3 regions of the Rahnella sp. Larv3_ips genome follow, and region 1 is predicted to be linked to each of the others. Evidence: predicted binding sites of a transcription regulator. Region 1 holds the regulator's gene; each other region holds the start of a gene.
What was found. The regulator PhoB, encoded in region 1, activates phosphate uptake and scavenging genes when phosphate is short. The targets are predictions, from matches to a motif close to CTGTCATAAAACTGNCNNAT.
Positions count from the first base shown of each region.

Region 2: a site for PhoB is predicted at 2,015-2,034, ahead of pstS (phosphate ABC transporter substrate-binding protein PstS). Genes of this name have one in related genera too.
Region 3: a site for PhoB is predicted at 6,058-6,077, ahead of ED901_RS20525 (MIP/aquaporin family protein). Genes of this name have one in related genera too.

Region 1 is NZ_MJIB01000005.1:686,502-694,119, forward strand. It holds gene brnQ (branched-chain amino acid transport system II carrier protein) at 1-990, opposite strand, end outside; gene ED901_RS12085 (cobalamin-independent methionine synthase II family protein) at 1,433-2,536, opposite strand; gene phoR (phosphate regulon sensor histidine kinase PhoR) at 2,802-4,121, opposite strand; gene phoB (phosphate response regulator transcription factor PhoB) at 4,143-4,832, opposite strand; gene sbcD (exonuclease subunit SbcD) at 5,049-6,287, shown strand; gene sbcC (exonuclease subunit SbcC) at 6,284-7,618, shown strand, end outside.
Region 2 is NZ_MJIB01000021.1:344,054-351,671, forward strand. It holds gene glmS (glutamine--fructose-6-phosphate transaminase (isomerizing)) at 1-1,105, shown strand, start outside; partial or broken gene rluF (23S rRNA pseudouridine(2604) synthase RluF) at 1,205-1,930, shown strand; gene pstS (phosphate ABC transporter substrate-binding protein PstS) at 2,141-3,181, shown strand; gene pstC (phosphate ABC transporter permease PstC) at 3,276-4,232, shown strand; gene pstA (phosphate ABC transporter permease PstA) at 4,234-5,121, shown strand; gene pstB (phosphate ABC transporter ATP-binding protein PstB) at 5,209-5,976, shown strand; gene phoU (phosphate signaling complex protein PhoU) at 5,987-6,715, shown strand; gene ED901_RS21110 (TetR family transcriptional regulator) at 6,783-7,475, opposite strand; partial or broken gene ED901_RS21115 (sugar phosphate isomerase/epimerase family protein) at 7,597-7,618, shown strand, end outside.
Region 3 is NZ_MJIB01000021.1:227,334-234,951, reverse strand. It holds gene ED901_RS20550 (DUF805 domain-containing protein) at 1-8, shown strand, start outside; gene fpr (ferredoxin--NADP(+) reductase) at 23-769, opposite strand; gene emrD (multidrug efflux MFS transporter EmrD) at 1,067-2,260, shown strand; gene glpX (class II fructose-bisphosphatase) at 2,324-3,334, opposite strand; gene glpK (glycerol kinase GlpK) at 3,477-5,000, opposite strand; gene ED901_RS20525 (MIP/aquaporin family protein) at 5,046-5,894, opposite strand; gene zapB (cell division protein ZapB) at 6,482-6,721, shown strand; gene rraA (ribonuclease E activity regulator RraA) at 6,785-7,270, opposite strand; gene ED901_RS20510 (1,4-dihydroxy-2-naphthoate polyprenyltransferase) at 7,391-7,618, opposite strand, start outside.

The sequences.
Region 1 (7,618 bases):
GTTGGACACCAGCATGGAGAACAGACCCAGAATGAACACCAGTGTTTTGTAAGACAGCGGCAGGTACTGAGCAAAGAACTCCGCACAGGCACAGGTCAGGCCAACCGCCGTCACCATACAGGCGATGAAAATCAGCGCGCCGAGGAAGAAGCTGCCGACGCCACCAAAGGTATGCGCCACATAAGCATGCAGGATCACCGCGCCGTTAGTCGCGCCAGGAACCAGTGATGCACTGTTTTCGCCAAGTTTGAACAGGCTGAGATAGACCAACACCAGACCTAAACCGGCGATCAACCCAGCCAGAATAGTGTAACGGGTCAGCAACTTAGCATCAGACACACCGCGTGAACGGGCGGCATTAACGATCACAATCCCGAACACCAGCGCTCCCAGCGTATCCATCGTCAGATACCCGTTTACGAAGCCACTTGAGAAGGGAACCGTTTGATAAGCATCGACCGCAGGCATTGTCTGGCCGGCAGGCCACAGCAGTGCGGCAACGCCCAGCGCAGCCAGTGCAACCATTTTCAACGGCGCGAGGAAATGCCCGACGGTATCGAGCAGACGGCCCGGATACAGGGAAATGCCGATCACCAGCGCAAAATAAATCACGCTATAAATCAGCAGAGGCAGCGGGCCGTCACCGGTCATCGGCGCGATCCCCACTTCAAAGGAAACGGTCGCGGTGCGTGGCGTAGCAAACAGCGGGCCCACGGCAAGATAGCAGACGGTGGCCAGCAAAATACCGGCACCACGGCCAATCGGAGAGCTCAGGGCGTCAACACCGCCCCCGACACGCGCCAAGGCAATGACGGTCATCACCGGGAGGCCGACGGCTGTGATCATAAACCCGGCAGCAGCCCACCAGACTTCAGGACCGGCCTGCAGGCCAACCATTGGCGGGAAAATAATGTTTCCGGCCCCGACGAATAAAGCGAAGGTCATGAAACCTAACGCCAGAATATCTTTATTTGTTAAACGAGTACTCATGATTGGTGTCGTGTTGCCTGTTCAAATGAATAAAGTGTCCGTTGCTGTCGTCGTGCTGCTCGGTCAGAAGGATGAATGGCGAACAAAGCCAGAGAGCACCAAAATGAAGCCGGAAGGAGCCTAAAACGCCTGATGATATGCAGATGATTACGTTGTTATGCAGGGAGTATCGAGCGACAGCGGGGGCTAAGGTAAACGTTTATAGCGCAGAAAGGCAAGCCGAGATCCAAAAAGCAGAGTCTTCAACCAGATTAATGCTTTAGAGCAGCGATTATCACTAAATACAGCCACAAACACGCAATATGATATGTATGATTTTTGAACGAAGTAAGCACAAGATATGCCCCGAAAAGGCAAAAAGTGCGTGAAATCACCACGAACGGGCAATTTCACGCACGATATCCAGCAGATTAATGAGGTCAATAAATAACCGGCGACGCCTTTACCAGACGCGCGCAGCGATATCGACGACCAGTTTTAATTTTTCCCACTGCTGCGCTTCGGTCAGGCTGTTGCCCTCTTCTGTCGAGGCGAAACCACACTGCGGGCTGAGGCAAATCTGGTTGATATCCAGATACTCAGCCGCTTCTGCAAGACGCGCTTCCACCGTTTTCGCCAGCTCCAGTTCGCCGGATTTTGTGGTGATCAATCCCAGAACCGCCTGCTGATGGCCTTTTTTGATGAAGCGCAGCGGCTCGAAACCACCGGAACGCTCGTTGTCATATTCAAGGAAGAAAGCATCGATGTTCACGCCGCCAAACAGGATCTCCGCGACCGGTTCATAGCCACCTTCTGAAATCCAGGTGGAGCGGAAGTTGCCACGACAAACATGCAGACCAATCACCAGATCGTCGGGTTTCCCGGCAATGGCTTTATTCAGCACGTCAGCGTAAGTGCGTGCTAACTCTTCCGGAGAATCCCCACGTTCGCGGATTTGCTTCTTCTGATCTTCTGAACACAGGTACGCCCAGACCGTGTCGTCGAGTTGCAGATAACGGCAACCGGCATCGTAAAACGCCCTGATGGCGTCACGGTAAACCTGTGCCAGATCGTCAAAATACGCTTTCAGGTCGGGGTAAACCTCTTTGCTGATGGCGTCACGGCCACCGCGAAAATGCATCACACTCGGACTTGGAATGGTCATTTTGGGCACCGCGCTGCCGCTGATGCTTTTCAGGAAGCGGAAATCTTCCAGCATCGGGTGTGCGCCAAAACCGAGTTTACTGACCACTTTGATGCTGCGTGCTTTCGTTTGTACGCCGTTGAACTGGATCCCCTGCACCGCGTCGTAACCTTCCACGCCGTCCAGCCCTTCGAAGAAATCGAAGTGCCACCACGCCCGGCGGAATTCGCCGTCAGTGACCACTTGCAGACCGGCTTCACGCTGCAAATCCACCACGCGACGAATTTCAGTGTCTTCCACAGCGCGCAGCTGAGCGGCATCAATCTCGCCGGCCTGAAACTGTTTACGCGCTTCTTTAATCGCCAGCGGGCGCAGAAAACTGCCGACAACGTCGGCGCGGAATGGAGGGGTTGTACGTTGCATGCATGACTCCTTTTAGGCACCCCGCGGCGTATGGCGGAATACCAATGATTTACAAAGTAAATAATTGCGTTGCGTTATATATAGACATCTGGATGTCTAAACGTCTTTGATTGGATAGTGTCATGCAGCACGCTTATCAGCAACAGAGGAATCTTCATGGGACGTGAATAAAATTCACGTTAGTGGGAAGAATGTTCATTTAGAGGAAATGTTCATTTGGAAGAGTAAGAAAGCCTGAAATCCGCAGATAACAGGCTTGAGAGGATTAAGGCTTAATGGAAGCTTGCGCACCGGCGTCTTGCGGAACAATCAACCGCGGCGCCAGCGTAAACATAAAGCGGGTGCCGACACCCACTTCGCTCATGACTTCCAGCCTGGCGTTGTGATGGCTCAGGGCATGTTTGACGATCGCTAAGCCCAGCCCGCTGCCACCGGTCTGGCGGGAGCGCGCTTTGTCTACGCGATAGAAACGTTCGGTCAGGCGCGGAAGGTGCTGAGGCGCAATACCCGGCCCGTTGTCGCTTATCTGGAACTGCGCGCCGTGCGGCGTTTGCTGCCAGTTGACTTCAATGCGGGTGCCCGCCGGGGTGTGATTGACCGCGTTGTACACCAGATTGGAAACCGCGCTGCGCAGTTGATCTTCGTTGCCAAAGACCTTCAGCTTGTCGTTTATACGGAATACGACCTCATGCTGACCGCCGCTCAGCGTCTGCACTTCACGCTCCAGCATGCCGAGCATCACCGGAATATCGACTTTCTCGTGCAAATCCATATTGGCAGAAGCTTCTATTTTCGACAGCGTCAGCAGCTGTTTTACCAGCCCGTCCATGCGTCGCGTCTGCTCCTGCATGGTATCCAGCGCTTTGGAACGAAACGGCTCTTCCAGCTTGGCGTCTTCCATCATTTCCAGATAGCCCTGCAAAACGGTCAGCGGCGTACGCAGCTCATGGCTGACGTTAGCGAAGAAGTTGCGTCGCGCGCCCTCGAGCTGACGCATCTGCGTGACATCCCGCGCCACCATCAGTAATTGCCCTTCAGAATAAGGCATCACGCGAAACTCCACGTAATGCTCATTATTCAGCTGAAGATTCAGTGCACGGCTGAAATCCCGGGCCTGGATCCAGGCGCGAAACTCCGGATAGCGCAAAAGGTTAAAGATGTGCTGCCCGTTGTCTTCCGGCCAGCGAAAGCCGAGCAGTTCCTGCGCCAGACCGTTACACCAGAAAATATTGCCCTCTTCGGTGGTCAGCACCACTGCATCAGGTAACGATTCTGCACCGCTGCGAAAACGTTTAATTAATTGCCCTAATTCGCGACGACGACGACGGTTACGCATCTGCATCTGGTTCAGCCCGTAGAAAAGCGGCTCCCAGCTCCAGCGCCCGTTTGGCGGGGTGATGCTGCGGTCAAGCCACAGCCAATGTGAGAGTTTAAGCTGGTTGTAATAGTTCCAGCCCAGCGCCGCCAGCAGCGACGCAAAGAGAAGCCAGCCAAAATGGCCGACAAAAATGCCGAGAATGATCGCTGGCAGGCAAAAGAGGAAAAATTCGCCGGCCAGCCGTTTCCATGACAAACGTTCTAACACACAGATTCTCCGCTGTGGGGATTAATAACGCGTTGAGAAACGGTATCCCGTGCCACGGACAGTCTGAATCATTCTGTCATGTCCACTGGTTTCCAGCGCTTTACGTAAACGACGAATATGCACGTCCACGGTGCGATCTTCCACATAAACGTTAGTGCCCCAGACGTTATTCAGCAACTGTTCGCGGCTGTAAACACGTTCTGAGTGGGTCATAAAGAAGTGTAATAATTTGAATTCGGTCGGCCCCATGTCGAGCGCCTGCTCGTTGGCCATCACCCGGTGAGAGGAAGGATCCAGGCTCAGCCCCTGCATGTCGATCACCTCTTCCACCGCCATCGGAGAAATGCGGCGCATTACCGCTTTGATGCGGGCAACCAGTTCTTTCGGAGAAAACGGTTTGGTGATGTAATCATCGGCACCCACTTCGAGGCCGCGCACCCGATCTTCTTCTTCACCGCGTGCGGTCAGCATCATCACCGGGATTTCGCGGGTCAGGGCTTCACGTTTAAGGTGCTTAATAAACTGAATACCGGAACCGCCCGGTAACATCCAGTCGAGCAGGATAAGCTCAGGATAAGGCTCGACCAGCTGGGCCACCGCGGAATCAAAATCTTCAGCTTCAACAGCCTGATAGCCATTTTGTTCCAGTACAAAACACACCATTTCACGAATAGGAGCTTCGTCTTCAACCACTAATATACGTCTAGCCATCGTAGGTCCTGCCAATAGGTTAGCGATCTTTTATTTGATTGCGGGCGCCATTATGCGTCAGTTTTGTGACAGATTTATGAATAGAAAGGATGGTTCATTACCCGGCAATTTAACAGCCATCTTGCTGAAATGCGTCCGATTTTCTCAGGACATCGTCCCCCGTCGGCGTTTATACTTTGCGCCATTGTTACCGCACCGCGAACCACAGGGAGTTTCATGCGCCTGATCCACACCTCAGACTGGCATCTTGGCCAGTATTTCTTTACCAAAAGCCGCGCCGCCGAGCACCAGGCCTTTCTGCGCTGGCTGACGGAACAGGTGGAAAATCATCAGGTTGATGCCGTGATCGTGGCCGGTGACATTTTCGATACCGGCTCACCGCCGAGCTATGCCCGCGAACTGTATAACCGCTTCGTGGTGGAATTACAACGCACCGGCTGTCAGCTGATTGTGCTGGCCGGTAATCATGATTCCGTCGCCACGTTAAATGAGTCCCGCGAGCTGCTTTCCTGTCTCAATACCCGGGTGATCGCCACCGTCGGCGAAGATCTGTCTGAGCAAGTGCTGGTGTTAAATCAGCGCAATGGTACGCCGGGAGCCGTACTGTGCGCGATCCCCTTTTTACGCCCGCGCGATTTAATCGCCAGTCAGGCAGGGCAATCCGGCAGCGACAAACAGCTGGCCTTACAGGAAGCCATTGCCGCGCATTATGATGCGCTGTGCCACGCTGCGCAGGCCAAACGCGACCAACTGGGTCTGCCGCTGCCGATCATCGCCACCGGCCATCTGACCACCGTTGGCGTCAGCACCTCTGATTCCGTGCGCGACATCTATATTGGGACTCTTGATGCCTTTCCGGCGCAGGCGTTCCCGCCGGTAGATTACGTCGCGCTCGGCCATATCCACCGCGCGCAGTGCGTGGCGAAAACGGAACATATCCGTTACAGCGGTTCCCCTATTCCGCTCAGTTTTGATGAGCTGAGCAAAGCCAAAAGCGTCTATCTGCTGGATTTCGACGGTGCCACGCTCAACGCCATCGACACGCTGGAGATCCCCGTTTTCCAGCCGATGCAAATCATCAAAGGCTCGCTGGCGGAGATTGAACAGCAGCTGGCGCACTTCACCGGAGGCGATGCCACAAAACCGGTCTGGCTGGATATTGAAGTGGCGACGCAGGATTATCTCAGCGACATTCAGCGCCGCATTCAGGCGCTGACCGCCGAACTGCCGGTGGAGGTCGTGTTACTGCGCCGCAGTAAAGAACAACGGATTCACAGCATCGATCAGCAGGAAAAAGAGACCCTCAGCGAGCTGAGCGTCAGCGACGTTTTTGAGCGCAGATTGTCGCTGGAAGCGGATACGGATGAACCGCGCCAGACGCGGATGCGCACGCTGTTCGCCCAGGTTGTCGAACAGGTCACCAGCGGTCAGAGCACGGAGGGCAGCGCACAATGAAAATTCTCAGCCTGCGTTTAAAAAACCTGAACTCGCTGGCAGGCGAATGGAAAATTGATTTCACCGCCGAGCCGTTCGCCAGCAACGGTTTATTCGCCATCACCGGCCCGACCGGTGCGGGGAAAACCACCCTGCTCGACGCCATCTGTCTGGCGCTGTATCACCAGACGCCACGCCTGAACGTCACGCCAAGTCAGAATGAACTGATGACCCGCCATACCGCCGAATCACTGGCCGAAGTGGAGTTTGAAGTGAAAGGCATCGGCTATCGCGCATTCTGGAGCCAGCGACGCGCGAAAAACTCACCGGACGGCAATTTACAGGCGCCAAAAGTCGAGCTGGCCTTGCTGGCCGACGGCAAAATTCTGGCGGATAAAGTGCGCGATAAACTTGATGCTATCGCCGAACTGACCGGACTGGATTTTGGCCGTTTCACCAAATCGATGATGCTGTCGCAGGGCCAGTTCGCGGCGTTTCTGAATGCCGACGCTAACGACCGCGCCGAACTGCTGGAAGAACTCACCGGTACCGAAATCTACGGTCTGCTGTCCGAACGCGTGTTTGAACAACATAAAGAGGCACGCGTCACCCTGGACGGTTTGCATCAACGCATGGCCGGTATCGAACTGCTTAGCGAAGAACAGCGCCAGGCGCTGGAAACAGAACTGACTGAGCTGAACGCACAGGAAATCAGCCTCAGCCGGCAGGCGCAGCAGCGCCAGCAGGATCTTAACTGGCTGCAACAGTGGCAGCAGGTGCAGCAAAAACTTCAGCAGTCTCAGCAGCAACTGAGCGCCGCCGAGCAGGAAAATTTGGCTGCCGCGCCGCAATTGCAGCAGCTGGCACGTAGCGAACCGGCAGAAAAACTGCGTCCGTTACTCAATGATCGCCAGCGTTGTCAGGATGAATCGCAACGTCTTGTGCAGCAACTGGCGCAGCTCACGCAGCAACAGGAACAGCAAATTGCACAAATGACGCCGCTGACTCTGGCGGTGGAACAGGCGCAAACCGCACGGCTGAAACAGGCGGAAGAACAGCGTCAGACGCAGACGCTGATTGAAGAAAAAATCCTGCCGCTGGATGGCGAAATTATCCAGTGGCGTAAATCACTGGCCGATACGCAACAGTCGGTCAGTGACGTGCAGAAACTGGTCAGTGAGCATAACGCGACGCGGGTGCAAATGACCGCCGAACGTCAGAAACTGGACGAAGAAAGCCGCCAGCATCAGACCCGCCAGACCGCGCTGACCGAGGCGCTGAACGCCGCACAACAGCGTCAGGCTGAGCTGGAAAAACAGCATCCGCTGGCAGCATGGCAGAAACGGCAAACA
Region 2 (7,618 bases), on a different contig from region 1:
CGCCGGTGATAAAGGCGTTTACCGTCACTACATGCAGAAAGAGATTTACGAACAGCCGCTGGCAATCAAAAACACCCTGGAAGGACGTTTCAGCCACGGTGAAGTGAACCTGAGCGAACTGGGTGAAAAAGCTGACGATATTCTGTCACGCGTTCAGCACATTCAGATTATCGCCTGCGGGACGTCGTATAACTCAGGCATGGTCGCGCGTTACTGGTTCGAAGCGCTGGCCGGCATGCCGTGTGATGTGGAAATCGCCTCCGAATTCCGCTATCGCAAATCCGCCGTGCGTCCGGGGAGCCTTATCATCACGCTGTCTCAGTCCGGGGAAACGGCTGATACGCTGGCTGCACTGCGCCTGTCTAAGGAGCTGGGTTATCTCGGTTCTCTGGCTGTCTGTAACGTTGCCGGTTCCTCGCTGGTGCGTGAATCCGATCTGGCGCTGATGACCAAAGCGGGCACTGAGATCGGCGTGGCTTCCACCAAAGCGTTCACCACTCAGCTTACCGTTCTGCTGATGCTGGTAGCGCGTATGGGCCGTCTGAAAGGCATGGCGCCTCAGGTTGAGCACGATATTGTTCATGCACTTCAGGCATTGCCAGCGCGTATTGAACAGATGTTATCGCTGGATAAAACCATCGAATCTCTGGCAGAAGGTTTCTCTGACAAGCATCACGCCCTGTTCCTCGGTCGTGGCGATCAATACCCGATCGCGATGGAAGGTGCGCTGAAGCTCAAAGAGATCTCTTACATTCATGCAGAAGCCTATGCTGCTGGCGAGCTGAAACATGGCCCGCTGGCGCTGATTGACGCCGATATGCCGGTGATCGTGATTGCGCCAAATAATGAACTGCTGGAAAAACTGAAGTCGAATATCGAGGAAGTGCGCGCCCGTGGTGGCCTGCTGTATGTCTTCGCCGATCAGAATGCCGGTTTCACCGACAGCGAAGGCATGAAAATCATCCAGTTGCCTCACGTTGAAGAGATTGTTGCACCGATTTTCTACACCGTTCCGCTACAGCTGCTGTCCTATTATGTCGCGCTGATTAAAGGGACTGACGTAGACCAGCCACGTAACCTGGCGAAGTCCGTCACGGTAGAATAAGACTCTGCTCCTTCCGTTGCTAGCGCCCCTTGCGGGCGCTTTTTTTATTTCTGAGCAGCAACAGGGTATAGTCCGCCTTTAACTGAAAGGCACTGCTGAATGCTGACCACTCCTTCCGTTCGAATTAACAAATACATAAGCGATAGCGGCATGTGTTCGCGCCGTGACGCCGATCGTTACGTCGGGCAGGGGCTGGTCTTTATCAACGATAAGCAGGCGGGATTTGGCGCGCCAGTATTTCCGGGTGATGTGGTGAACGTGAATGGCCAACAGATCGGGCTGCGCGACCAGGATGACCTGGTGCTGATCGCCCTGAACAAACCGGTGGGGATCATCACCACAATGGATGACGGTCTGGCGGATAACATTGGTTTGCTCATCCGTCACAGCCAGCGCATTTTTCCCGTCGGGCGTCTGGATAAAGATTCGCACGGGCTGATTCTGCTGACCAATAACGGCGATGTAGTGAATAAGATCCTGCGCGCCGGTAATGATCACGAAAAAGAGTACGTGGTGACCGTTAACAAACCGGTGACCGACGCATTGATTCTCGGTCTGAGCGCCGGTGTCCCGATTTTGGGAACCGTAACGAAAGCCTGTAAAGTGATCAAAGAATCAGATGACGTCTTTCGTATTACCCTGGTGCAGGGGCTTAACCGTCAGATCCGCCGCATGGCGAAATATTTTGGCTATGAAGTCACACGGCTTGAGCGCGTGCGGATCATGAATATCCATCTTGCCGCGCTGCCGCCGGGGGAATCGCGCGAGTTAACCGGCGAGGAGCGGAGTGAGTTGTTCAGGCGTATCGAACATTCGGTTTCCGATCAATAATCGCCCTGAAAGCCCGTTTTACCCCCAAAACCATCCCCTGTTTCCTCTGGATTGCCCACTTCGGTCCAATTGTGACCGCTGTCATAAAACTGTCATATAACGTACATTTTACTGTCACCTAATTGTCCTATTTTCCTCCTGTGCCAAACACTTTAATTAACGTCGACATTAAGTCGGGAAGTTTAAAACCACCAGGAGTGGAACATGAAATTGATGCGTAACACCGTCGCCGGTTTTGTAGCAGCGACTTTTTCCCTCACAGCAATGTCTGCTTTCGCTGCCAGTAATCTGACTGGTGCTGGCGGTACCTTCCCTGCCCCTGTTTACGCCAAGTGGGCGGATGCTTACCAGAAAGAAACCGGCAACCAGGTGAACTATCAGGGCATCGGTTCTTCCGGCGGCGTGAAACAAATTATCGCCAAGACTGTCGATTTCGGTGCCTCTGATGCGCCGATGAAAGAAGAAGATCTGAACAAAAACGGCCTGTTCCAGTTCCCAACCGTAATCGGTGGTGTGGTACTGGCGGTAAACATCCCTGGGATCACATCCGGTCAACTGACGCTGGACGGCGCAACGCTGGGTGATATCTATCTCGGCAAAATCAAAAAGTGGAACGACGCGGCGATCACTAAGCTGAACCCGGGCGTGAAACTGCCAGACACCAACATCGCGGTCGTTCGCCGTGCTGATGGCTCAGGCACCTCTTTCGTGTTCACCAGCTATCTGGCGAAAGTGAACAACGAGTGGAAAGAGAAAATCGGTTCAGGTTCTACCGTTAACTGGCCTACCGGTCTGGGCGGTAAAGGTAACGACGGCGTCGCGGCCTTCGTACAGCGTCTGCCAGGCTCCATCGGCTACGTAGAATACGCTTACGCTAAACAGAACAACCTGGCATACACCAAACTGGTTGATGCTGACGGTAAAGCGATTTCCCCGACGGAAGAATCCTTCAGCGCAGCAGCCAAAGGCGCTGACTGGAAGAAAACCTTCGCTCAGGATCTGACGAATCAGAAAGGTGATAACGCCTGGCCAATCAGCTCCACCACCTTCATCCTGATTTACAAAGACCAGGCCGATGCAGCGAAAGGCACTGAAGTGCTGAAGTTCTTCGACTGGGCTTACAAAAACGGCAACAAACTGACGACCGATCTGGATTACGCCGCACTGCCTGACTCTGTTGTTGAACAGATCCGCGCAGCCTGGAAAACCAACATTAAAGATTCCAGCGGTAAAGCACTGTACTAGGATCTGACCTTACGTCTGATATAGAGTACAAGTCTTCTGCTTCATTCCCTCTCCGGCCGGGGAGGGAATTAAATCTGAATTAAAAGAGAGTGGTATGGCTGAATACAAGCCGGCTATTAAGGCACCAAGCAAAAACGGTGACATCATCTTCGGCGCGCTGGTCAAACTGGCTGCGCTGATCGTGTTATTAATGCTGGGCGGTATTATCGTCTCGCTGTTTATTGCTTCCCTTCCAAGCATCGAAAAGTTTGGTTTATCCTTCCTGTGGACTAAAACCTGGGATGCCCCGAACGAACAATTCGGCGCACTGGTACCGATTTACGGCACCGTGGTGACCTCGATTATCGCCTTGCTGATTGCCGTACCGGTCAGCTTTGGTATCGCATTATTCCTCACCGAACTTGCCCCTAACTGGATGAAGCGCCCGCTGGGTATTGCTATCGAACTGCTGGCGGCCATCCCCAGTATTGTTTACGGCATGTGGGGGCTGTTCGTCTTTGCACCGCTGTTTGCGCAGTATTTCCAGACGCCTGTCGGTGACGTGCTCTCCGGCATTCCGATCGTCGGCGCCTTGTTCGCCGGTCCCGGTTTTGGTATCGGTATTCTGGCCGCCGGTGTGATCCTTGCCATCATGATCATCCCTTACATCGCCTCTGTGATGCGTGACGTGTTTGAACAAACGCCGGTGATGATGAAAGAGTCTGCATACGGCATTGGCTGTACGACGTGGGAAGTGATCTGGCGCATCGTGCTGCCGTTCACCAAAAACGGCGTGATTGGCGGTGTGATGTTAGGCCTTGGCCGCGCATTGGGTGAAACCATGGCGGTGACCTTTATCATCGGTAACACCTACCAGCTCGACAGCGTCTCGCTGTATATGCCGGGCAACAGTATTACCTCGGCGCTGGCCAACGAATTCGCTGAAGCGGAAGCCGGTCTGCATACTGCCGCGCTGATGGAACTCGGCCTCATCCTGTTTGTTATCACCTTTATTGTTCTGGCGCTGTCGAAAGTGATGATTCTGCGCCTGGCTAAGAAAGAGGGCCGTTAAGATGACGACACTCGAAATGCAAAGCACACCTGAACTGCTGGAATCGCGCCGTAAACGCCAGGCATGGCGTCGCCAGAAGAACCGTCTGGCGCTGATGGTGTCGATGATGACCATGGCATTCGGTCTGTTCTGGCTGGTGTGGATCCTGTTTACGACCGTAGTGAAAGGCGTAGACGGCATGTCGCTGGCGCTCTTTACCGAAAACACCCCGCCTCCGAATACCGCGGGCGGCGGTCTGGCGAACGCCATCGCAGGCAGCGGATTACTTATTCTGTGGGCGACCGTGATCGGTACGCCGCTGGGCGTGATGGCGGGGATTTATCTGGCTGAATATGGCCGTAAATCCTGGCTGGCGGAGTTTATTCGTTTCATCAACGACATTCTGCTTTCTGCGCCATCTATCGTCGTCGGCCTGTTTGTGTACACCATCATGGTGGCGAAAATGGGGCACTTCTCCGGCTGGGCGGGCGTTCTGGCGCTGGCGCTGCTGCAAATCCCGATTGTGATCCGTACCACCGAAAACATGCTCAAACTGGTGCCGGACAGCCTGCGTGAAGCGGCTTACGCACTGGGTACGCCAAAGTGGAAGATGATTTCGGCCATCACGCTGAAAGCGTCGGTTTCCGGCATTATCACCGGTATTTTGCTGGCGATTGCCCGTATCGCCGGTGAAACCGCGCCGCTGCTGTTCACGTCGCTCTCCAACCAGTTCTGGAGCACCGACATGATGCAGCCGATTGCCAACCTGCCGGTGACCATCTTTAAGTTCGCGATGAGCCCGTTCGGTGAATGGCAACAACTTGCGTGGGCGGGCGTGCTGCTGATTACGCTTTGCGTGCTGTTGCTGAATATTCTGGCGCGTGTGATTTTCGCGCAGAAAAAACAATAATTCATTATTGAGGGCAGGCGATGTCGGCTGGCCTCACTGTTTTCCCTGCGTCGCGATGCGGCGCACGAATAAGAGAGATGTCTGAGAATGACTGACGCATCCAACAGCAAGATTCAGGTTCGCGATCTGAACTTTTATTACGGCAAATTCCACGCGTTGAAAAATATTTCCCTGGATATTGCCAAGAACGAAGTCACCGCCTTCATCGGCCCGTCAGGCTGTGGGAAATCCACGCTGCTGCGCACGTTCAATAAAATGTATCAGCTGTATCCTGAGCAACACGCGGAAGGCGAAATCCTGCTCGACGGCGAAAACATTCTGGTCGATAAGCAAGATATCGCCCTGCTGCGCGCCAAAGTTGGCATGGTGTTCCAGAAACCGACGCCGTTCCCGATGTCGATTTATGACAACATCGCCTTTGGTGTGCGTCTGTTTGAGAAACTTTCCCGTACCGATATGGACGAGCGCGTGCAGTGGGCGCTGACCAAAGCGGCATTGTGGAATGAATCCAAAGACAAGCTGCACCAGAGCGGTTACAGCCTGTCAGGCGGCCAGCAACAGCGTCTGTGTATCGCGCGCGGTATCGCGATCCGCCCTGATGTGTTGCTGCTTGATGAACCTTGTTCGGCGCTGGATCCGATTTCCACGGGCCGTATCGAAGAGCTCATTACCGAATTAAAATCCGATTACACGGTAGTGATTGTGACGCACAACATGCAGCAGGCTGCGCGTTGTTCAGACCGCACTGCGTTTATGTATCTGGGCGAACTGATCGAATACAGCGACACTGACTCGCTGTTCACTTCGCCAGCGCGTAAACAGACCGAAGATTACATTACTGGCCGTTACGGTTGAGGTAAGAAAAATGGATAACCTGAACTTAAATAAACATATTTCCGGCCAGTTCAATGCAGAGCTTGAACACATCCGCACTCAGGTGCTGGCAATGGGCGGGCTGGTTGAGCAGCAACTGACGGACGCTATCACCGCGATGCACAATCAGGACGCGGAGCTGGCGCAGCAGGTCATCAAAGGTGATGACAAAGTGAACATGATGGAAGTGGCGATCGACGAAGCTTGCGTGCGCATTATTGCCAAGCGCCAGCCGACCGCCAGCGATCTGCGCTTAGTGATGGCGATCATCAAAACCATTTCCGAGCTGGAACGCATCGGTGACGTGGCGGATAAAATCTGCCGTACCGCGCTGGAAAAATTCTCTCATCTGCATCAGCCATTGCTGGTCAGCCTGGAGTCACTGGGCCGCCACACCGTGCAGATGTTGCATGACGTGCTCGATGCGTTTGCGCGCATGGATCTCGACGAAGCCGTGCGTATTTACCGCGAAGACAAAAAAGTGGATCAGGAATATGAAGGCATCGTGCGTCAGCTGATGACCTACATGATGGAAGATCCACGCACGATTCCGAGCGTGCTGACTGCGCTGTTCTGCGCCCGCTCTATAGAGCGTATCGGTGACCGTTGTCAGAACATTTGTGAATTCATCTTCTACTTCGTGAAAGGTCAGGATTTCCGTCACGTCGGCGGTGATGCCCTGGATAAATTACTGACCGACAGCAAAGAGAAAAAAGAGTAACCGGTCGGTGACACAGTCCCAATGAAAAAGGCCTCCGTTGAGGCCTTTTTGCTGTCCGATCAGCGGGTTATTTCATGACGTATCGCAGTGCCACCATGACCGCCAGCTGGCGATAATGCGCGACCTGTAAATCCACTTCATCAGGATTTTCAAATAACGCGCCGAAGGTGTACTGATTAGCCACCTGGTGAACACACAAACTGCTGATCAGCCGGTGCACATCGCGCGCCTGCGCATCATCTTTAAAAAGATGGCTCTGCTTTCCCCGTTCCAGAATATCTTCCAGCAAAGTTAACGCGGATTTATTGATCTCACGAATGCTGGTGGACTGACGGATAAAACGCCCGCGCAGCATGTTCTCGGTGGAGACAATACGGATAAATTCCGGATGCGAGACGTGGAAATCAAAACTGGCTTCCACCAGCTTCACGATGGCTTCTGCCGGCGGAAACGCCGATAAATCCAGCGCCAGCTCATGCTGGCGGATCTCACGGTACACGTGCTCCAGCACCAGCAAATACAGCGCTTCTTTGGTCTTATAGTGATAGACCACCATGCGTTTTGTGGTGTTGGCGTTGGCGGCGATATTTTCCATGCGCGCGCCCATCAGGCCCGATTCGGCGAACTCAGCCAGTGCGCTGTCGAAAATGCGCTGCTTCAGGCCTATCGGATCATTTTTACGTCCCGGCGCCGGGGAACTTTGGCTGCTCAGCGTCTTACCCTCATCGTTAACCACATTTACGCTCCAGAGATTAACCATTGATTCGCCCGGTTACAATCAGCCTGGCGACAATCCGTGCGTACCTGCCCGCAACACTTGACGAACGAGGGTTCAGGGTCCACTACTGTAAGAACCGAAACCTGATAAAAAGGACGCTATTTTGCCTGCAACTTCCCGATTAC
Region 3 (7,618 bases), on a different contig from region 1:
TCAAATAACGTTGCGGCGAAACCTACCAGTAATGTTCGCTGGTCATATGGCCCGGTTTACGTTTCAGGTGTTTGCGCATGCCCCGGGTATCTTTCAGAACCTGCTGGGTATCGCGCACCATCTGAGGATTTCCGCACAGCATAACGTGGCAGTCTTCCGCTGACATTTTCAGGCCAACGGCTTCCTCGAGCGCACCGCTTTCAATCAGTGCCGGTACACGGCCAGACAGTGAACCTGAGATTTCTTCGCGGCTGACGACGGTTTGAATGCGCAGTTTGCCTTCATAACGGCGTTGTAGTTCCTGCATCAGAGGCAAATAGCTGAGATCGGCGGAGAAACGCGCAGCGTGAACCAGAACGATGTGCTTAAAGCGTTCCAGCCCCTGGCCCTCCTGCAAAATGGACAGATACGGCCCGATGGCGGTGCCGGTGGCCAGCATCCAAAGCTGGTCACATTCCGGTACTTCATCAATCACGAAAAATCCTGCGGCCTCTTTGGTGATCTGAATCTCGTCGCCGGGCTGCATGACGTGCAGTTTAGGGCTGAGCTTCCCTTCCGGCACGTTGACCAGATAGAACTCCAAATCAGCGCTGGAAGGGGGATTTACATAGGAATAGGCGCGCTGTACCCGCTCACCGTCTATCTCCAGAGAGAGTTTCGCAAACTGACCTGCGGTAAAAGGATCGGCTGGCGCATTGACCGTGATGCTGAACAAATTATCCGTCCAGTGCTCAACTTTTGTGACTTTTCCCGTGACCCAGTCAGCCATAAAAACTCCCGTCTTTTTTGATTACCGAATGTAGGTGCTGATTTTATTTCAATTTTTTCCGATCCCTTATCGGTTAAATGTTATCAGCCTGTTCCTCTGCCGTTATCTGCTGTCGAAATTCGTACACTGTGCGTTACACCAGTGGCTCCCCTTGCTGCCAGCCGTTGCACCGGAGAGTTTGCCGCAACACTCGCTTATTCATCTTAATTTGTTAACTTATGCGCCGCCGTAAGATAAACGGATTTACCGGTTATTTATTCTGCACTTTCCCTACTCCATTTGATAATGAACTGAAAAATGAAAAATCTGGAAAACATTCACCTGCTGGTAATGTTGATTTTGCTGGTGGCCGTCGGTCAGATGGCGCAAACCATTTATGTGCCGAATATCGCCGATATGGCCACCAGCCTGTCGGTTAAACCCGGTGCGGTGCAGCGGGTGATGGCCGCGTATCTGATCACCTACGGGGCTTCGCAGCTGGTCTATGGGCCATTGTCAGACAACATTGGTCGCAAGCCGGTGATCCTGGCCGGGTTGATGGTTTTTCTGGTGGGTGCCGCGGGCGCGATGATGTCCTCCAGCCTCAATATGCTGATCGTGGCCAGTGCGGTGCAGGGAATGGGAACTGGTGTAGCGGGCGTCATGGCGCGGACAATGCCGCGTGACCTTTACAGTGGTGGGGCGTTACGCCACGCCAACAGTTTGCTGAATATGGGGATTCTTATCAGCCCGTTGCTTGCGCCGGTGATTGGTGGCGCGCTGTCTGCATGGTTAGGCTGGCGCGCCAGCTTTGGTTTTCTGCTGATGCTTTGCGCAGGCGTTGCATTTTCAATGTACCGCTGGTTGCCGGAAACCCGTCCTGAATTCACTGCTGACCATCAGCCTCGTAAAATGCTCAGCAGTCTGCGCTTGCTGCTGGCGGACGGTAACTTCAGTCGTTATCTGGTGATGCTGGTGGGTGCGCTGGCCGGTGTGGCGGTGTTTGAGGCCAGCTGTGGCGTGCTGATGGGCGGCGTTCTCGGGCTGAGCGGCGTCATGGTCAGTATTCTGTTTATTCTGCCGATCCCGGCGGCATTTTTTGGCGCCTGGTATGCCGGTCGCTCTGAGAAAAGTTTCCAGCAGCTCATGTGGCATTCTGTGATCAGCTGTCTGCTGGCGGGCCTGACGATGTGGATCCCCGGCTGGCTGGGCATCATGAACATCTGGACGCTGATCGTTCCGGCCTCCTTGTTCTTCTTTGGTGCAGGGATGTTATTCCCGCTGGCGACCACCGGCGCGATGGAGCCTTTCCCGTATCTCGCCGGTGCGGCTGGTGCGCTGGTGGGCGGATTACAAAATATGGGATCGGGGCTGGTGGCATGGTTATCGGCGATGTTGCCGCAAACCGGTCAGTTCAGTCTGGGGTTGCTGATGTTTGCGATGTCGTTACTGATTTTGCTGTGCTGGTGGCCGATGTCGAATCGTCTTCAGGAGCAAGGGCATAGGGTTTAAGCCTCTCCTCAGGTGAAAAAAAAGCAGAGCCAGGTGCTCTGCTTTTGCCTTTCTTGTCTCGCGTCAGATGATAAACGCGTGCAATGCGGCGTCTTTACGGTCGAGATAATGCGTCGAACGTATACGACGGATGGTGCGGGATTTACCCCGGATCAGCAGCGTTTCGGTCGTCGCCATATTTCCCTGACGGCTGATGCCTTCCAGCAGATCACCTTTGGTAATGCCGGTCGCAGAAAAAATCACGTTGTCATTACGCGCCATATCATCCAGCTGCAGCACTTTGCCTGCTTCAATGCCCATCCCCTGACAGCGTGTCAGCTCTTCTTCGCCAATGCGGCGGTTTTCCAGGGTATCGCCTTTCACGTCATGGCGTGCCAGTAAGCGGCCCTGCATGTCACCGTCCAGCGCGCGGATCACCGCGGCGGAAATCACCCCTTCCGGCGCGCCGCCGATGCCATACAACACATCAACTTCACTGTCGGGCATGCAGGTGAGAATAGTGGCTGCCACATCGCCGTCCGGGAAGGCAAAAACCCGTACTCCGGCCGCCAGCATTTCTCGAATCGCCTCGTCGTGACGCGGTTTCGCCAGCACGGCTACGGTCAGCTCGGTCAGCGGTTTGTTCAGCGCGCGGGCAACATTTGCGAGGTTTTCCGCCAGCGTCAGATCCAGATTAATCGCGCCTTTTGCGCCGGGCCCGACGGCGATTTTTTCCATGTACATATCCGGCGCATTGAGGAACGAGCCTTTATCGCCGACGGCCAGAACGGCCAGTGCATTGGATTGCCCCATTGCCGTCATGCGGGTACCTTCAATAGGATCGACGGCGATATCCACGGCATCGCCGCGGCCTGTTCCGACTTTTTCGCCGATATACAGCATTGGCGCTTCGTCAATTTCCCCTTCGCCAATCACGATGGTGCCATCGATATCGACGTTATTAAGCATGATGCGCATCGCCTGAACGGCGGCGTTGTCAGCGAGGTTTTTATCGCCACGGCCAAGCCATTTATACCCAGCCAGGGCGGCCGCTTCGGTCACGCGGGAGAACTCGATTGCTAATTCACGTTTCATTGGAAAGCCTGTAGGAAGAAAAAAGAGATCGGTGAGGCAAAGGCTCATCTGTGCGGGGGATTTTAGCACAATGGGAAAGGCGCATAAAAAAACTCCCCGGCGGGGAGTTTTTTAAGACGGTGTTGGCGAAAAAAGGCGGCGATTACTCGTCGTGATCTTCCCATGAACGAACGCGTGCCACGGCTTTTTGCCAGCCTTTGTAGCGTACATTACGTTCTGTGGTTTCAATGCTTGGGCGGAATTCACGTTCGATGGTCGCTTTGCTGCGCACTTCATCCAGATCGTTCCAGAAACCGACGGCCAGCCCGGCAAGGAAAGCAGAACCCAGCGCGGTGACTTCCAGAACGGCAGGGCGCTCAACGCGGGTACCGAGAATGTCTGACTGGAATTGCATCAGGAAGTTGTTCGCTACCGCACCGCCATCCACGCGCAGAGACTGCAGGCGGGTACCGGAATCAGCCTGCATGGCATCAAGCACGTCACGCGTCTGATAGGCGATAGATTCCAGCGTTGCACGGATGATGTGGTTGCTATTTGCACCACGGCTCAGACCGAAGATCGCGCCACGGGCATACGGGTCCCAGTAAGGGGCGCCAAGGCCGGTGAAGGCAGGCACCACATACACGCCGTTGGTGTCTTTCACTTTGCTGGCGAAATATTCTGAGTCTGTGGCATCGCTGATCAGTTTCAGTTCGTCGCGCAGCCACTGAATGGAGGCACCCCCGACGAATACCGCACCTTCCAGCGCATAGTTCACTTCGCCTCGCGGACCACAGGCAATCGTCGTCAGCAGGCCATTTTTGGAGGTTACCGCTTCTGTGCCGGTGTTCATCAGCAGGAAGCAGCCAGTACCATAGGTATTTTTCGCCATACCCGGTTGTACGCACAGCTGACCATACAGCGCGGCCTGCTGGTCACCGGCGATACCGGCGATAGGAATACGCGTACCGCCTTTACCCCCGATGTTGGTCTGACCGTAAATTTCAGAAGAAGGGCGAACTTCCGGCAACATGGCGCGCGGAATATCCAGCACTTCCAGCATACGTTCATCCCATTCAAGATTATGAATGTTGAACATCATGGTACGCGAGGCGTTAGTGTAATCAGTAACGTGAACACGTCCCTGAGTCATTTTCCACACCAGCCAGGTATCCACGGTGCCGAACAACAGTTCGCCGCGTGCAGCGCGTTCACGGGAACCTTCAACGTGGTCGAGGATCCATTTCAGTTTGGTACCAGAGAAGTACGGGTCAACCACCAGACCGGTGTTATGACGGATGTACTCTTCCATCCCGTCTTTCTTCAGCTTTTCACAGATGTCAGCAGTACGACGGCATTGCCACACAATCGCGTTATAAATCGGCTTGCCGGTTTCTTTTTCCCACACGATGGTGGTTTCACGCTGGTTGGTGATACCGATACCGGCGATCTGATCGGAGTTGATGTCGGCTTTCGCCAGCACTTCCACCAGCACCGAGCTTTGGGAAGACCAGATTTCCATCGGGTCATGTTCCACCCAGCCGGATTTCGGGTAGATCTGGGTGAATTCGCGCTGTGAAACGCTGACGATGTTGGCATCGTGATCCAGAACTACGGCGCGTGAGCTGGTTGTACCCTGATCAAGTGCGACGATGTATTTTTTTTCGTGAGTCGTATCTGCTGACATAATTTTCATCCTGCGAATAAGTTAGCTTTGGAACAGTTTAGCCGATCAGGCTTTACGCTGTTTGGAAGGCTGAGGCGCTTTTTCATCTGCAATATCATTGATCTGATGTGGCAGATGACGACCAATCAACGCTTTGTACGCGATGGCACCGAGTGAAGCGCCGAGCAGCGGGCCAAAAATCGGAACCAGGAAGTAAGGAATATCACGTGCACCGGTGAAGGCGACTTTGCCCCAGCCAGCGAAGTAAGCGAACACTTTCGGACCGAAATCACGCGCAGGGTTCAGTGCGAAGCCGGTTAACGGACCCATTGAAGCACCGATAACCGCGATCAGAATACCGATCAGCAGCGGAGCCAGCGGGCCGCGTGGAATGCCGTTGCCGTCATCCGTCAGGCCGAGGATCAACGCCATCAGAATGGCAGTGATCACCGTTTCAACCAGGAAGGCCTGCAGTACGCTGATGTGCGGGTTTGGATAGGTGGAGAAGATACCGGCCAGATCCAGACTTTCGACACTGCCGCGCACCATATTATGGCTTTGCTCGAAATCGAAGAACAGGTTGTAGTAAAGACCGTAGACCAGCGCTGCGGCACAGAAGGCACCGGCGACCTGCGCCACGATGTATGGCAGAACTTTGCGTCCTTCAAAGTTTGCAAACAAACATAACGCGACGGTCACCGCCGGGTTCAGGTGTGCGCCTGAAATCGCTGCGGTCAGGTAGATGGCCATTGCCACACCCAGACCCCAGATAATGCTAATTTCCCACTGGCCAAAGGTAGCACCGGCCAGTTTCATTGCTGCGACACAACCCGCACCAAAGAAAATGATAAGCCCGGTACCCAGAAACTCAGCGATGCACTGACCTTTTAATGTGGAACTCATGGTTTGGCTCATAGTTGGATCCTGCTAAGGATGATGTTAATGGTTAGTTATAGTTTTTCTGTTATGCGTACGTGAACGTAATCGGATTTTGCCGTTCATCATTAAATGAGAACGTAATGTGAATTTATCGTTAACGAGCATAAACGAGAAATAGCGAAATCAATTTTTGTGTGTTGTGTCATAAAAATGAGCGATTTCGCGTGTTGAAAGGTCCTGCCGACCGGTAAAAAGCCCACGCCGTGACATTCCCGTGAAGGCTGTGAAGCTAAACGCGCATGTCGGATGGCGCTCAGGGTATTCGGTATTCGCTGACATTTCTGGAGGGTGACTCTGCTTTTTAAGCATTTCCTGATACTCAGCCTGTGAAAATTGCAACAGACTGCGTGCAGAGAGGGGTTCTTGGTAGACAGGGCAAGGCTGGCTACATACAATCACTCGTTAAGACACCCGCCGTTTTTTTGAAATCCCGGTGAAGTTCAAACGTTATTGCGATTTGAATTTATTATAGAAATCGGCGAAGTGCAGGAATTTTTGAGCCGTGTCCGGACGATGCGGCAGAACATAAGATGTGCGCCTTGCGAACATAAGGGGACCGAAAAATGTCATTTGAAGTATTTGAGAAACTAGAAGCTAAAGTTCAGCAAGCGATCGATACCATTACTCTGTTGCAGATGGAAATCGAAGAACTGAAAGAGCAAAACAACACCTTGTCTCATGAAGTTCAGCAGGCGAGTGGTAATCACGAGTCGCTGGTGCGCGAAAACGCACAGCTGAAAGAAGAGCAACACGTCTGGCAGGATCGTCTGCGTGCACTGTTGGGAAAAATGGAAGAAGTCTAACGGCTTCATTTTCCAAATAAAAAAGGACGCCCAGGCGTCCTTTTTTGTTGCTGTAAGCGAAGGTTATTCGATATCGAGCGGGTCTTCTGACAGGATGATACCGGTGTTATCAGCATACAAGTGGTCGCCGGAGAAGAAGGTCACGCCGCCGAAATTAACACGAATGTCGCTTTCGCCGATCCCCTCACTGCCTGCGCCAGCCGGAATGGCCGCCATAGCCTGAATGCCAAGGTCGAGCTCTTCCAGGTCATCCACCTGACGAACTGCACCGTAAATCAAAATGCCTTCCCATTCGTTTTGCAATGCCTGACGTGCCAGACCGGCATCAAGTAATGCACGACGAACAGAACCGCCGCCATCGACCACCAACACGCGGCCACGACCATTCTCTTCCAGCAGGTCATAAAGCAAGCCATTGTCTTCGAAACACTTCACTGTCGTGATTTGCCCGCCAAATGAAGTACGGCCACCAAAGTTGGAGAACAGGGGTTCGACAACATTCACTTCTTCATGGTAGATATCGCAAAGTTCGGAAGTATCGTATTTCATAGGATTTCATCTGGTTGCTGCATGAACGTTCAGTATATCCCTTATCGGCGGATGTTGGCAAAATCATCAATTGTTAAATGTGAAAAGTGACCCGATTAGCGCACGCCCGGCCACTTTTCTTCAATTCAGTAACAGACCCACTGCAAACAATACGTTAGTCAGTAACGCAGCTTTTACCATGTGCTCCAGCAGAGGGCGTACTTCCATTGAGGTTTTTGCGCGATTCACCCGGCGGATATGGATTGCCAGCACCGGTAAGGCCAGAAGAAACAGCCAGCCGGTCCAGTGATGCAGATAAACGGCAGAGAATACCGCCAGACAAATTGCGGCGGCAATCAGAATCACCGT